DNA from 2 places in the Pseudoalteromonas sp. PPB1 genome. Region 2 is predicted to be linked to the other one. Evidence: riboswitches for the same ligand, from Rfam matches in the RefSeq annotation. Region 2 holds a riboswitch; the other holds the start of a gene.

Region 1 (7,886 bases), 280 kb from region 2:
AGGCCTGCGACACCTGCACCAATGATAGTCACAGTAGGTCGTGTGGTAAGACTGTTGTCTTGCAATGCTCGCACCTTGTTGAGCACAACCAGCGGATCAGGAACAATGTTTGAAATACCTTTTTGCATACTTTTCAATCCTTGTCTGCATGTTTAAAGTTGCAAAGCCTGAGTGATGACTTCAGCCAGTTCAAATGGTTTGGTGAGCATGGGCAAATGGCCGGAATCCAGGCTATAGGTCTGCGTAATACCAATGGATTCAGCAATTTTCTTTTGTGAGGACAGAGAAATAATCTTGTCCTGAATGGCGAAAACATAGGCTTTATTAATTGGCGCCAAAGTGGCTTTGCTCAGCATCACTTTGCCATCTCCGGTAATGGCTGGCTCATCGACTGAGTTATCCAGTACAAACTGTTGCTGGGATTTGCTGTGTGTTTCAGTGAATGAAGATAAATAGGCTGAAGTGTCGGAAATCTTCATCCAGCCATCTTCATATGTGATCCCGGAAAAATAATGATCTTCATCCTGTTTGCTTAGCAGCGCAAAAGGCTTAGCGCCTTCTATCGGTGCAACGGCACTAACATAGACAATGTCACTGATGTTGACATCATTACATAGCGTGATGGCTTTGTGTACAACGGCACCGCCCTGGCTATGTGCAACCAGTGCCAGTGGTTGGGGATACGATCGTAAATGTGTACACAAACTTTGAGCTGCATGATCTAAGGTGATGGATTTAGGATCTATGGTGGTTTTGCGCCCGGGTAAGTCAACGACGTAGTTGCTGATCCCTTTCTTTGTCAGTTGAGATTGCACCGTTGACCAGGCGGTTCCTTTCGAATGCGCGCCATGAATAAATATGACAGATTTTTTATGGGCGTCTGTCTCTTGAGTAAGAGATTGCACAGGTGCTTGTTGAGAAGTGCTATTACAGCCACTCAAAATAACAGCACAGCTCAACGGCAACCAAACCTTTGAGTTCATATTAAATCCTTCTTGATTAAAGTAAAGGCTGTTGAAATCGCGGGCATGGTAGCAAAAAAAATTCCCAATATTAAGCACGGTTTATACTGTGTTTTCTTGGTGTTTACATTATGTAAACCTTTGAATTGCGTATTATGTTTTGAATGCTGATTGAGTGGGTAAACTAAAAATGCAGCTTTAGAGGGTAATTATTCAATCTGGTTTGGGCGTTATAAAATAGACTTTTGTCTAATCGATAAGAAAAAATATTTCATGCTTACCGCGTCGCTTGCAGGACCTGATACTAAATTAGTCTCCATTATCGAACCATTTACATGCTTTTTATTCACGAGCATCATTTGACAATGAATAATTCATGCATGCTCTGTAGCGTGACAAATGTGTCATTTTATCGCTTGACGACCACTCTCTGTCTGGGAGTGCATAAAGTGACATTGCATCATGACAGCTGATTGTTGTAAAAACTGCAGAAAATCTAAATAAAAATCATTACCAAAAATTTTGAATTTTGTGAGCCAGAGGCATTTTTTGGTCGCTCAGGTTACTTTTTACAGAATAAAGTCGTGAAAATAGTGCGCTGAGAAAGGTCTTGGTACTACTTATGAATGGGATGTAGTGATTGTACTTGCTTGAGCAGGCGAGCATTGTGGGGGGCGGTGATCCCCAATTGTTTTGCCAGTTCGGTGACATAGCCGCACATAGCATCGATTTCCGTACGTCTGTGGTTGCTGACATCCTGAGCCATTGAAGAAAAATTGCCCGCCGTCAGTGTCATTACCTGATAGGCACGCGCAAGCTCTTCGTTAAGTTTCAGTGGTACTCCGATATGATTGGCAATCGTGCAGGCCTCATTTAACACAGACAATACCTGACTGGCGTAGCAAGGTGCACGCAGGCGACCGTTTTTGAGCCCGGTAAGGGCGCTGAGCGGATTGATAGCAAGATTGACACACAGCTTTTGCCATCGCAACAACTGAATATCACTGGCCAGTTCTGCCTCTTGTAATGTAGGTTCAAGAAGGTGTTTAAACACCCTTTGTGCGCGCAGCTGTGCGACTGGGTTACAGGGACCAAACAGGCTTTTGCCGGGGCCGGTATATTCAACGGTTGTGCTGTCAGGCTTCCACCCACCCATACTGGTAGAAAGAAAAAACAATCCTTGCTGCTCGTTAAGTGCATCGGTGATGGGCGCCAACGCCTGGATCCCGTTGTGGCTCAAAATGACATTGGCATCCTGAGTAAGATGAGGCTTTAGCGACATAAAGGCGTCAGTAAGCTGATAGGATTTAACCGGGATAATACATAGTGAAACAGGCTGTTGTTGTTGCGCCAGGGCTTGCCAGGTCACGCACTTTACGGCCAGCTGTTTGCGCTGTAGATGCGTTTGGAAAAATACCGCCTCAGTAGGTGTTCGGGTGATCAGGGTAACCTGATGGGTGTTTGCCAGTTTTTCGGCAAGTAACAAGCCTATCGCTCCTTTGCCGACTATAAACAACTCAGACATATGATTTGCCTGTTTTGCGGCAGTAGATCCAATAGACGGCAAAGTAGCTGATGGCGCCCGCAAGATCGGCCATAAAGTCTCCCCAGGAAGCTTGACGATAGGGGAGTGAGTCCTGCATCCACTCAATGCCAGCACCGTAAAGCGTTAGCAGTACCAGATGAAACCAGATCTTAAAGCGAAATGCATGGTGAGAGAAAAACGCCAGTATGAAAAATACCCCAAAGTGGGCGACTTTGTCGGCGTGTTCAAATCTAACAATTTGATTGGTCTGGATCTCTTTGGCAAACAAAAAAGTGCAAACGGCTAAAGAGAGTAATAACAGGCATTGATAAAGTCGACGCGCCACAAATACTTCCAAATCATTAGGGGTGAAAAATCCAGTATATCATTGAAATCTGAAAATGGGATGAAGCTACGCAATTCCGTTCCGAATTATAAAACGCGTGTTTAGAGGGTGGTCGCGCCGTGGCCTTTGGGTTGCTATAATCCGGAAAAACATTATCCAGGAGCTAGATATGCCTTCTTTTGACATTGTGTCTGAAATTGATATGACTGAGGCGAGAAACACTGTTGATAACGCCGATCGTGAACTGAGCACGCGTTTTGATTTTCGTGGTGTAGAAGCCTCATTTGAGCTGAACGATGAAGTGATCACGCTGAAAAGTGAGTCAGAACAACAAGTGATGCAATTATTCGATATGTTGGTAGGGAAAGCGGCAAAGCGTGGCTTGGACGTGGCTAGTTTTGAGCTTAAAAATGTCGAAAAGTCGGGTAAGTACGTGTCACGTAAAGTGATGCTGAAGCAAGGTATCGACAAAGATATGGCAAAGAAAGTGGTTAAGGCCATCAAAGACTCGAAGATCAAAGTGCAAGCTTCAATTCAGGGCGAAACAGTGCGCGTGACTGGTAAAAAGCGTGATGATTTGCAAGAAACCATGCAATTGATCCGCGGCGCAGAGCTTGGTCAGCCTTTCCAGTTTAAAAACTTTCGGGATTAATCACGTAAGTTGAACCTTTCTTGTGTTTGGCATGCTAAAGATCAATAAATATTTTTAGCATGCTAGACGTCCGTTGCTTTTTATTCCCAGATCTCCGACAATAGCGCCAATTTTTCAGGGTGTCAGATCAGGAGCCTGGAGCCTCTTAAAGATCTGAATAATCGGGAAGCTGGTGCATGCCACAGGAACAGGCATTAGTCCGGCGCTGCCCCCGCAACGGTGAGCTTATCGCAACTAAGAGGTTGTGGTAAGTAAGTCCGGAAACCGGCCCTGAAGCACACTCAATAGTTGTAATTCACGCGGTGGGCGTGGATCAGGGGAACCCATGTTTAAAAAATCTACTTTAACCACAGCCATGCTGGCTGTGCTGCCTTTCTCAGTGTTGTCTGCGCAAGACATTGAACATATCACGATTACAGCGAACAAATTTGAACAAGCCAGTGTGGATACATTGACCTCCGTAGCGGTTGTTGAGCGTGCTGAAATTGAGCGTGCTAATGTGCGTGATGTACCTACTTTGCTTAACAATTTAGCTGGTATTGATGTGGTGCGCAGTGGTGGTTATGGCCAGAAGGCCAGCGTCTTTGTACGTGGTGCCGCGACTAAATATACCTTAGTGTTGGTGGACGGTGTGCGGATCAGTGATGCCAATTCGGGCGATGTGTCTTTTACGAATATTCCGGTAAACAGCATTGAGCGCATTGAAGTACTCAAGGGCGCACGCGCGGCCATTTATGGCTCTGACGCGGTTGCCGGGGTGATTAACATCATTACCCGTGAACAGAAAGGTCATCAACTGGCACTGACTTCGGGCAGTCGCAACTATGGCGGTGCTCAGTTGGCTGGCCAATTTGAGGCAGATAAACTGACAGTGAATTACCATTTTGGCTATGAGAGCACAGATGGTTATGATGTAACCGCTAAAGACCCGGCAGCGCCGCGCTCTAAAGAGCATGACAGTGATGCGTATGACAACACCAATATGGGCATTAAACTGGGCTACGACCTGTCGCAGTACGGCCAACTTGCGCTCTATGCACAACACAGTGAGGGAGAAGCGGATTACGACTCATCATTTGGCAATGACGCGTACAAGTTTGATAATTACACCACTAAGCTGGCGTGGCAGAAGCAATCGGATGTCTTGATCCAGGAAGCCTCTATCAGTCTGGCCCAGGAAGAAAATACCCAATTCCTGTCGGTTGTACCAGATGGCACACCCCCCCCACCCAATGATGTTTACAGCACCAAGCGGGATGAAATTGAGTATCGCGCTCGTTACAAACTGACACCATCTGTTCAGCTAATGGGCGGTGTGAGTCGCCTCAATGAGGACCTGTCTTCATCTAGCGCACAATTCTCGATTGCTGAGCGTGATAATACCGCTGTGTTTGCTGCTGCTTTTTACGATGACAAGCGCTGGTTACTGAATGCTGTCGTGCGCAGTGATGACTATGAACATCACGGACGTGCGAACACGTATACGGCTGATGTTGGCTTCAGAGCATCCGACATTGTCACCTTTCGGGTAAACCATGGCACCGCATTTCGTGCCCCCAGTCTGACCAATGCGTTTGTCAAAGACAGCCCCTGGTATCTGCCTAATATCGACATTAAGCCGGAAGAAGGTACCTACAATGAGTTAGGGGTGACGGTGGATACGGCCTCGGTGCGCTATGATGTGGCCATCTTCGATAACCGCATTGATAACCTGATCAGCAATGAGTTTGACGCGCAAACAAACAAGTATATTCCTGCTAATGTGGGCCGTGCGCACATGAAAGGGATTGAGTTAAGTGCACAGTTTTCGGCGCTGGGCCTGGAGCATGCAGCCAATCTGACTTTGCTGGATGCCAGAGACAAAGAAAAGCGTGAAGACTTGCCTCGTCGCCCGGGCAAAGCATTTAACTATGTTCTGTCTAAGCAGTGGGATAAACTGGATGTGAGACTGGCGATGCAATACCGTGATAAACGTCCGTCGATCAGCTACTTTGATACCGATCTGCCGTCTTACACTGTCTTTAATCTCAGTGCCAATTACCAGTTGCTTGAACCCGTTGCATTGACAATGAGACTGGAAAACCTGACTGATAAGGAATACTTCACCTCTGTTGCCAGCAAAACGGCCGACGGTACCTTGTTACCTTATGAACCGCCGGGCAGACAGATCTATGTGGGTACCCGGATCACCTTCTAATATAGAGGGGGCATAAAAAAGGAGGCTTAGCCTCCTTTTTTGATCTGAAGCGCTGAACTCATGAATTGAGATGCTCAGCAAACTTCTCCGCGAATGCGGCTAGTTTGGGCGCTATCATCACACTACAGTAACCCTGGTTGGGGTTATTGGTGTAGTAGTCCTGATGATACTGTTCAGCCGGGTAAAAATGCGTATGGGCCGTCACTTCGGTCACTATCGGTGCATTCAGGGTGGGGGTTAACTGTTCGATATGGTGCTGAGTTAACGCCCGTTGCTCTTCTGAGTGATAAAACACCACGCTGCGATACTGAGTGCCAATGTCATTGCCCTGACGATTCAGCTGGGTTGGATCATGGAGCGCAAAGAACATGGCTAATAAAGCTGAAAAATCGATCTGCTGAGGATCAAAGCTGATCTGTACCACTTCGGCATGACCGCTTTGACCGGTGCAGATCTGCTCGTAGCTGGGGTCGTCCGTGTGGCCGCCAGCATAACCTGAGGCCACGTGCGTGACGCCTTTGACTCTGCGAAAGGCGGCATCGATACACCAAAAACAACCTCCACCAAAGGTGGCAATACACTGATTCATCATTAAATCTCCCGTTCCTGTTGTGTTTGAGGGTGGGCATCATGTTGTTCAAGCAACTTGTCGCTGGTGGCCTGTGGTGACTGAGTACGGCGTGCGAGCATGCTGTATGCACAAGGGATCACAAACAGGGTTAAAATAGTTGCAACACTGACCCCGGCAAACACCACCACCCCGATCACCATACGGCTTTCAGAGCCCGGACCCGACGCCAGCACCAGTGGGATGGCGCTCATTACCGTTGTCAGTGAGGTCATAATAATGGGCCTGAGTCGCTGTACAGCAGCATCTATAATGGCCTGTTCGAATGCAACCCCTTTGTCTCTGAGCTGGTTGGCGAACTCTACGATCAGGATACCATTTTTAGCACTGAGGCCAATCAGCATGACAATCCCTATCTGGCTGTAAATATTCAGCGAGCTGTCGGTGGCGTACAGACCAAACATAGCACCCACCAGGCCCAGCGGGACCGTCAGCATGATCACCAGAGGATGAACAAAGCTTTCAAACTGTGCGGCCAGCACAAGGAATGTTACGGTCAGGGCTAAAATAAAGACATAGGTCATGGCCGATGCCCCTTCATAAAACAGCTGGGATTCGCCTTTATAGTCAATGGCACCATCAATGTCATTTTCTTCCGTAGCGACCTGATTCAGGAAGTCCAGCGCCTGCTCCAGCGTGTAGCCAGGTGCCAGGTTGGCCGTGATGGTGATTGCACGCATTCGATTGTAGCGATTCAGGCGAGAGGCCGTCGCTTCTTCACGAATGGTGATCAGGCTATCCAGCGGCACCAGCTGATCGCTCCGCGAAGTAACATAAATGTCAGCAATGTCATGGGGCGCACTGAAATCGGCCTTTGTTCCTTTGAGGATCACATCATACTCCTCACCCCGGTCTATGAAGGTGGTGACGCGACGCTGGCCCAGCATGGTTTCGAGTGTGCGACCAATATCACTGACTGAGACACCCAGATCGGCAGCCTTCAGCTTGTCGATACTGATCAAAAATTGTGGAAAGGTTTCTTTGTAGTCATGGTCGAGTCTGACCAGGCCCTGATTTGTGCGTGCACGTTTTAGAATACGATCCCGCCAGTCGACCAGCTCGTCGTAGTCATTGCCTTGCAACACGAACTCGATGGGACGAGACTGGCCCCCGCCACCTATGCCGCGACGCATGATGGCAAAGGCGCGCACATCGGTGACATCACGCATTTTACCGCTTATTTCACCCATCACTTCCCAGGTTGAACGTTTACGTTCATCCCAATCCGGCATGCCCACAATCGCGACGCCGCCACGGCCTCCCCAACCAGGCACCCTGACCAGCACGCGGCTCAGTTCTGCCTGTTCAACATAAGGCAGTAAGCGCTGCTCAATTTCAGCCATATTGGCAGCGTTATTTTCATAACTGGCCCCTTCAGGACCATTCATCATGATGAAGAAGGTACCCCGGTCTTCTTTGGGCGTTAGTTCTGAGGGGATCTGCTGGAACAGCGCATAGCTGGCAAACCCGGCCAGTGCAAGGGTAAGCAGCAGGCTATAGCGACGGGTAATGTTGTCGCTGATCACATTACGATAGCCAGATTCAAGGCGGCCAAACTGCCTGTCCATCCATTGCG
Region 2 (7,886 bases):
GTTGGCTTATGTTTAGTGTGTGCGGTTGTCGTATCTTTTGCGGCAGTACAGCTTCGCCCACTACAACAGGCAAACAAAATCGAAGACGTGCAGCGCAACATTTTGGCGGCTGCTGGCGTTGAGAACGTTGAGAACGTGTCAGAAACCTACAATCAAGTGATTGACGCACGCGTTGTAGATATGAAGACCGGTGAGTTTGTAGACACAGATCCTAACTCATTCGATTTCACTATGACTAAGTTCGATGCGGCGCGCAGTGTTGCTTTGCCAAAAGCAAAAGACGTTGCGGGCGTTCAGCGTATGACGACTGAGTCTCCGGTTTACCTTGCTAAGAACAGCAATGGTAAATTTGAGTCTGTGATCCTGCCAATTCAGGGTTACGGTCTTTGGGGTATCATGTACGGCTTCGTAGCATTGGACCTGGACGGTGAAACCATTCAGGCAATCAAATTCTACCAGCACACTGAAACTGCGGGTCTGGGTGGCGAAATCCAAAACCCAAGATGGACTGCAACTTGGCAGGGCAAAAAGCTACCAATCGACGTAGTAAAAGGCACTGCGGGTAGTGATGTGCATAAAGTAGATGGTCTGTCTGGTGCAACGTTAACGTCTAACGGTGTTGAAAATACATTTACGTTCTGGACAGGCGACGATGCGTTTGGTCCATTCCTTGCGAAAGTACGTGAAGGGGCATTGAACTAATGGCTAACTCAAAAGAAATGAAGCAAGTCCTGTTTGGACCTGTCTTTGCAAATAACCCAATTGCACTGCAAGTACTGGGTATCTGTTCTGCGCTGGCAGTAACTTCAAGCCTGAAAAACGCATTGATCATGTCAATTGCATTGACTGTGGTAACTGCGTTCTCAAGCTTGTTCATCTCTATGATCCGTAACCACATTCCGTCAAGTGTACGGATCATTGTTCAGATGACCATCATCGCGTCTCTGGTTATCGTTGTAGACCAGGTGCTACAGGCATTTGTTTATGCCACGGCGAAAGAACTGACGGTATTCGTTGGTCTGATCATTACCAACTGTATCGTAATGGGTCGTGCCGAAGCATACGCAATGAAGTCGCCACCTCTGATGTCATTCCTGGATGGTATCGGTAACGGTTTGGGCTACTCAGTTGTACTGATCGCAATTGGCTTCGTACGTGAACTGTTCGGTGCCGGTGCACTGTTCGGTGTTGAAATTCTGCCGCTAATCTCTAACGGCGGTTGGTACCAGCCTATGGGTCTGTTGGTTATGCCATTTAGCTCGTTCTTCTTAGTAGGTATCTTCATCTGGGTACTGCGTACTTGGAAGAAAGACCAAGTAGAAGCTAAGGCATAAGGGGAGAGAGATGGAACATTATCTGAGTTTATTTGTAAAAGCGGTTTTCGTTGAAAACTTAGCGCTATCTTTCTTCCTGGGGATGTGTACTTTCCTGGCTGTATCTAAGAAAGTCACTACCTCATTCGGTCTGGGTGTTGCGGTAATCTTCGTACTGGGCGTTGCTGTACCAGTCAACAACGTGGTTTATCACGCTATTTTGGCACCGGGCGCACTTGAGTGGTTAGGTTTCCCTGAAGCTGATTTAAGCTTCCTGAAGTTCCTGACATTTATCGGTGTAATCGCGGCACTTGTACAGATCCTTGAGATGACTCTGGACAAGTTCTTCCCGGCACTTTACAACGCTCTGGGTATCTTCCTGCCACTGATCACAGTTAACTGTGCAATCTTTGGTGCGGTATCCTTCATGGTTGAGCGTAACCTGAACTTCGGTGAGTCAGTGATCTTTGGCTTAGGTTCTGGTGTGGGCTGGGCACTTGCTATCGTATTGCTAGCAGGTCTTCGCGAGAAAATGAAGTACGCTGATATTCCTGATGGTCTGCGTGGTCTGGGTATTACCTTTATCACTGTAGGTCTGATGGGCTTCGGCTTCCTGTCATTCTCTGGTATTTCACTTTAAGGTAGCGAGGAAACTATACGATGGAAACTATTGTATTAGGTGTAAGTATGTTCATCGCTATCGTTGTGGTGTTGGTACTTATCATCATTGCAGCGAAATCTAAGCTGGTACCTAGCGGTGACATCATGATCGGCATTAATGGCGATCCTGAAAAAGCAATTAAATCTGCACCAGGCGGTAAGCTACTAAGCTCACTGGCTGATGCTGGCATCTTCATTTCATCTGCCTGTGGTGGTGGTGGTTCATGCGGCCAGTGTCGCGTCCACGTACACTCTGGTGGTGGTGACATTTTGCCAACTGAACTTGATCACATCACCAAAGGTGAAGCCCGTGAAGGCTGTCGTCTGGCGTGTCAGGTTGCAGTGAAAACAGATATGGAGATTGAAGTTGAAGACTCAATCTTCGGTGTGAAGAAGTGGGAATGTACGGTTATCTCTAACGATAACAAAGCAACCTTCATCAAGGAGCTTAAACTGGGTATCCCTGACGGTGAGGTTGTACCTTTCCGCGCGGGTGGTTACATCCAGATTGAAGCGCCTGCACACCATGTTAAGTACGCAGACTTTGATATTCCTGATGAATATCGTCCGGACTGGGAGCGCTTTGGCTTCTTTAACCTGGAGTCTAAAGTTGACGACGAAACAATCCGTGCATACTCAATGGCGAACTACCCAGAAGAGTACGGCATCATCATGCTGAACGTACGTATTGCGACGCCGCCGCCTAATAACCTGAGCCTGCCTTGTGGTAAGATGTCATCGTACATCTGGTCTCTGAAAGAAGGCGACAAAGTCACAATTTCTGGTCCGTTCGGTGAGTTCTTCGCTAAAGACACAGATGCAGAAATGGTCTTCGTTGGTGGTGGTGCTGGTATGGCGCCTATGCGTTCACACATTTTCGACCAGCTTAAGCGTCTTAACTCTGATCGTAAGATGTCATTCTGGTACGGTGCACGTTCTAAGCGTGAAATGTTCTACGTGGAAGACTTTGACGGCCTGCAGGCTGAAAACGATAACTTCCAGTGGCATGTTGCACTTTCCGATCCTCAGCCAGAGGACAACTGGGAAGGCTACACAGGCTTCATCCACAACGTACTTTATGAAAACTATCTGAAAGATCATGAAGCACCAGAAGACTGTGAATTCTACATGTGTGGACCTCCGATGATGAACGCGGCGGTTATCAACATGCTGAAAGACCTGGGTGTTGAAGATGAAAACATCCTGCTTGATGACTTCGGTGGTTAAGCTGAAATACTTATGATCTTAAAGTGGTTTTTAAGATAAAATAGAAGCCCCTTAGCAGTCATGCTGAGGGGCTTTTTTTATGGGTAATGCTCCGTACAGAGCGGGGGTTACTGGCAAACGATACCAATTTGCTTAATTAAGTGCTCTATTTTGAGGCGAGAAAATATGTTCGATAACAAGGAAAAAATTTGCGAACTTATACCTTAGGTAAAGGTTCTAAATGAGAAATTTTTAACATAGTTAGCGTCATATTTGCTCCGTCAAATTGAACAGGTATTAAGTGAAATTGGTATGAAACACAAGGGATGACACTGATGCTAAGACAGAGCCAGTTCTGTTTCATTTTCTTATTAAGTATGCTGCTTGTGGCGTGTGGCCAGGCAAGCAAATCAGCTGAGCCTATTGTGCTACAGGGCAGTACGATGGGCACAACCTATAACATCAAGGCTTTTCCACAGCAAAGCACACTGACTAAAGAGCAGTTACATACTGAGGTTGAGGCCGCGCTTAAAGCGGTGAATCAATCTATGTCGACCTATATTCCGGATTCAGAGATCAACCAGTTTAATCGTCTGGCTGCCAACCAGGTCATGCCGATCAGTGATGATTTCAGGAAGGTGATCGCTGAGTCAATCCGACTGGGTTTGTCAACTCAGACACTGGATGTCACCATGGGACCTTTAATTGATTTGTGGGGGTTTGGCCCAGACAAGCGTCCGACCAAGCGACCTTCTGAGCAGCAGCTGGCGCAAATGCGTGAGCAAATTGGCCTCGATAAACTGACTCTGACAGAAGCAGGTTTGGCCAAAACGTTGGATCATCTGGAATTGTCTTTCTCTGCCACGGCAAAAGGTTATGGCATAGATAAAGTGGCAGAACTGATCGAGTCGCACGGGATCAGTAACTATATGGTTGAAATTGGTGGTGAGCTGAGATTGTCGGGCACTAAACCTGAGGATGAGCCCTGGCGTATTGCCATTGAAAAGCCGGATGCACCGGTTGGGCAACGACAAATCCATAAAGTGATTGAGCCAGGTAAGAACAGTGTTGCAACTTCAGGCGACTATCGTATTTTCTATGAAATGGATGGCGAGACCTTCACCCATCTGATTGACCCGGGCACGGGTAAGCCTGTTAAACACGACCTGGTATCTGTAACAGTATTGCACCCATCTGCGATGACAGCCGATGGTCTTGCTACGGCCCTAACTGTGATGGGGACTGAACGGGCGAGAGCATACGCGGAGTTACATAACCTGCCAGTCTATTTGATCAGCAAAAGTGATGAAGGCCTGGAGGTTTACCCCAGCAGTGCGTTCATACCTTATTTATAATGAGATCTGCATCGCGAACGTTTTAACTTAGGTGCGTTTAGTTATATAATGAGCACAATTAACCGTCACCAGTCCGCGATAGCGGATGGATATGCAAAAGAGGCCTGAAATGTCACTATTTTTACTTACCTTTGGGTTGTTGTTATTGATCGCCGTTGCGATGGCAGTCGGGGTCATAGTACAAAAGAAATCAATGGCCAGCAGTTGTGGCGGTCTGGGCTCTATGGGTATCGACAAGATCTGTGATTGTGATGACCCGTGCGACAAACGTAAGAAGCGTCTCGCAAAAGAGCAAATGTGGAAGGAAAACCAAATTCTCTAATCCACTGACATCATCGAAAACGCAAGCCCTGGCTTGCGTTTTTACGTTTCGGACCCCGAATAACAGTGCCCTAGCTTAATGCAACGAACCCTGTATTTTATTCGCCACGGCGAACCCCGGGAAACCGGCCGTTTGCTCGGAAGTACTGATATGTCTGCAAGCGCGTCGGGCAATGAACAAGTGCATGCCCAACTCGAGGTGTGTGATGGGATTGCACAGGTGATTGCCTCTCCATTGCAGCGATGCCAGGCGGTCGCTCGTACGTTTTGTGAAACCACCGGTTTGCCACTGCAGATAGAACCTCGACTCAGTGAAATGCATTTTGGTGACTGGGATGGTGAACGCTACGACACGCTCTGGCAGTCAGCACGAGCACCTGGCATCGGCGACTTTTGGCAAAGTCCCTGGCAGCACACCCCGCCAAATGGGGAGTCCATGTCGGCATTCCATCTACGTTTATATGATTGGTGGCAGCAGTTCACCGCAAGCCCCTCATGTGAGCCTGTGGCGATTGTCACTCATGCGGGCGTTATTAAGCAATTACTGGCCATCTGGCTGGGTTTACCTGCTGAGTTTGATAGTCACTTGTCTCGTGCAGAGATCGGATACGCCAAAATGGTTAAAGTATCGGTCTTCTTTGATGAGACCGGTCAAGCCTGGCCGAAAGTTGTGTTTTAGACGTCTGGACTTCATAATAAGGCCTAAATTTAGCATCGTATTGTATTGGCAGTCATTGGGAATGAGGTGTAAATCCTCAGCTGTCCCCGCAACTGTAATAGACTGAGAGTCTGAAGCCAGATACCAAGGCCAATACCTACACTTAAGCGGGCGCACTTAAGTCAGTTCAGAACGTCAGTCGTGACAACGCGAATGGCTGGCTCTGCGCTGCTGCCTGCATTTGAGGCGGTATGACTTCACCACAAATCTCCGTGCATAACCTGAATCTGACATTGGGTGACAAACCTATTCTGACAGCACTTAATTTTGCCATTCAACGTGGCCAGTTTATTGGTCTGATTGGGCCGAATGGGGCAGGGAAGTCCAGTTTATTACGTTGCCTGTATCGCTACTGGCATCCTAGCGAGGGGGAGATACGCTATGCCGGCAAATCTTTATCCGATTATCCTCGCCGTGCCTATGCGCGCCAGGTGGCGGTGGTATTGCAGGAGATCCCCAGCCAGTTCAACCTGGCGCTGTTCGAGGTAGTTGCCATGGGCGTGACGCCGCATAAAACGCTGTTTTCAGCTGTTAATACAAGGGATAAGCAACTGATCCTGGAAGCCCTTGAGCGGGTCGGCCTGAGCCACAAAGCACAACAGCAATTTGATGCTCTGTCGGGCGGTGAAAAGCAACGGGCGATGATCGCCAGAGCCATGGTACAGCAGCCTGAACTGCTGATCATGGATGAGCCCACCAGTCATCTGGATGTGAAGTATCAGATCCAGATCATGGAGCTGGCTAAGGCCATGGGGGTGACCGTTATTGCTTCATTTCATGATCTCAATCTTGCAGCGGCACTCAGCGATGAGTTGCTGGTACTGGAGCAAGGTCACTTGCTTGCTCAGGGAACCCCGTTAGAGGTGATAACGCCGGGCTTACTGAGTGATGTTTTTGGCGTCTGTGCTGACGTTGAGACAGTCCCCGGGCCGGATCGCAATGCGTCGGGTGTGCCACACATTCGTTATCACTACGGGTATCAATAATGAAGGCCTTGCTTATACCCGGGTTGCTCTGTGCCTGTTTGGCCAGCATGCTCACTGCACTGTCTGTCGGGGCAGTGTCACTTAGCTGGAGTGAGGTCTGGCAGGCTTTAAGCAGTTATGACAACAGTGTGCTGAATCAAAAGATTGTGGTTGAACTGCGATTACCACGTACCTTGCTGGCTTTTTTTGCGGGGGCCGGGCTGGCCATTGCCGGGCTTATTTTGCAAACCGTGACCCGCAACCCGCTCGCCGATCCGTATTTATTTGGCATTTCCTCCGGGGCGTCATTTGGTGTGGTGTTGTTGGTTGTATTATTTGGTGTACAAAGCGCACTGGCCTTATCCGGTGCGGCGTTTGCTGGCAGCGCAGTGGCTATGAGCCTGTTGTTGCTCATTGCGTTTCACAAAGGCACAGCACTGGTCGAGAACATGTTGTTGTCAGGTGTCGCGCTGACCTTTTTATTTTCTGCCTTTACCAGCTTACTGCTCTATTGGAGCGACCCGCAGGCCATAAGTGCCATTATATTCTGGAGTCTGGGCAGTTTCAGCCGTGCAGACTGGCAATGGCTGTGGTTACCCGCTCTGGTCGTGTCGATAGGCTGTACAGTGATGTTACTGATGCGCCGAAGCCTGAATGCGTTGTTAGTTGGTGATGAGAGCGCAGTAACCTTAGGTGTGAATGTACACAGGCTAAGACTGGGCATGTTGCTCCTGGCATCTATGCTGACCGCCGTGATTGTCGCTGCCTGCGGTGGAGTTGGGTTTGTTGGCTTGATGATCCCCCATATTGTGCGCTTTTTTATTTCGCAGGTTCGTACACTGGGTATGTTGGCAACCGCTTTATCAGGTGGGCTCATGATGCTGTGGGTTGATGTGCTGGCCCGTACCCTGATAGACAATCAGGAGCTTCCGATTGGGGTGATCACCTCCGCCATCGGCAGTGTGTTTTTCTTATCGCTGCTAATCGCCAAAAAGCGCGCTGCCAGCATCTGACCTAACAGGAGACTTTATGATCCCACCACTCAATCGCCAGCATGACGCTTATATTCAGCACACCATAGATATGAAGACCAAACCTCAGGGCGCGCTGGGTAAGCTTGAGACATTGGCACATCAGCTAGTGAGCATTTTGAGTCAGGGCATGAGTCGCGCCCAACTTGAAGCCGAAAAACCCGCCATTGTGCGGCCGCAGATGCTGATATTTGCCGGCGATCATGGCATTGCTGCCGAAGGTGTTTCCATTGCACCCAGCGAGGTGACCGGTCAGATGGTAGCCAATTTTGCCACGGGTGGCGCAGCCATTAATGTCTTGTGTACTCAGCTTGGCT

Evidence for each region. A riboswitch is a leader RNA that binds a small molecule or an ion and turns the genes downstream of it on or off. The one in region 2 is predicted to bind cobalamin.
Region 1: another riboswitch for cobalamin. It lies ahead of IY568_RS01590 (TonB-dependent receptor domain-containing protein); the one in region 2 lies ahead of IY568_RS00320 (ABC transporter ATP-binding protein).

What each region holds. Positions count from the first base shown of each region.
Region 1 covers NZ_JACEQV010000001.1:353,031-360,916, reverse strand. The annotation lists gene IY568_RS01615 (flavin monoamine oxidase family protein) at 1-128, opposite strand, end outside; gene IY568_RS01610 (alpha/beta hydrolase) at 153-983, opposite strand; gene IY568_RS01605 (ketopantoate reductase family protein) at 1,579-2,487, opposite strand; gene IY568_RS01600 (VanZ family protein) at 2,480-2,833, opposite strand; gene IY568_RS01595 (YajQ family cyclic di-GMP-binding protein) at 3,003-3,485, shown strand; cobalamin riboswitch at 3,586-3,773, shown strand; gene IY568_RS01590 (TonB-dependent receptor domain-containing protein) at 3,811-5,682, shown strand; gene msrA (peptide-methionine (S)-S-oxide reductase MsrA) at 5,741-6,274, opposite strand; gene IY568_RS01580 (efflux RND transporter permease subunit) at 6,274-7,886, opposite strand, start outside.
Region 2 covers NZ_JACEQV010000001.1:76,283-84,168, reverse strand. The annotation lists gene IY568_RS00355 (Na(+)-translocating NADH-quinone reductase subunit C) at 1-702, shown strand, start outside; gene IY568_RS00350 (NADH:ubiquinone reductase (Na(+)-transporting) subunit D) at 702-1,334, shown strand; gene nqrE (NADH:ubiquinone reductase (Na(+)-transporting) subunit E) at 1,345-1,953, shown strand; gene nqrF (NADH:ubiquinone reductase (Na(+)-transporting) subunit F) at 1,974-3,200, shown strand; gene IY568_RS00335 (FAD:protein FMN transferase) at 3,506-4,534, shown strand; gene nqrM ((Na+)-NQR maturation NqrM) at 4,644-4,856, shown strand; gene IY568_RS00325 (histidine phosphatase family protein) at 4,935-5,534, shown strand; cobalamin riboswitch at 5,564-5,683, shown strand; gene IY568_RS00320 (ABC transporter ATP-binding protein) at 5,765-6,559, shown strand; gene IY568_RS00315 (FecCD family ABC transporter permease) at 6,559-7,551, shown strand; gene cobT (nicotinate-nucleotide--dimethylbenzimidazole phosphoribosyltransferase) at 7,568-7,886, shown strand, end outside.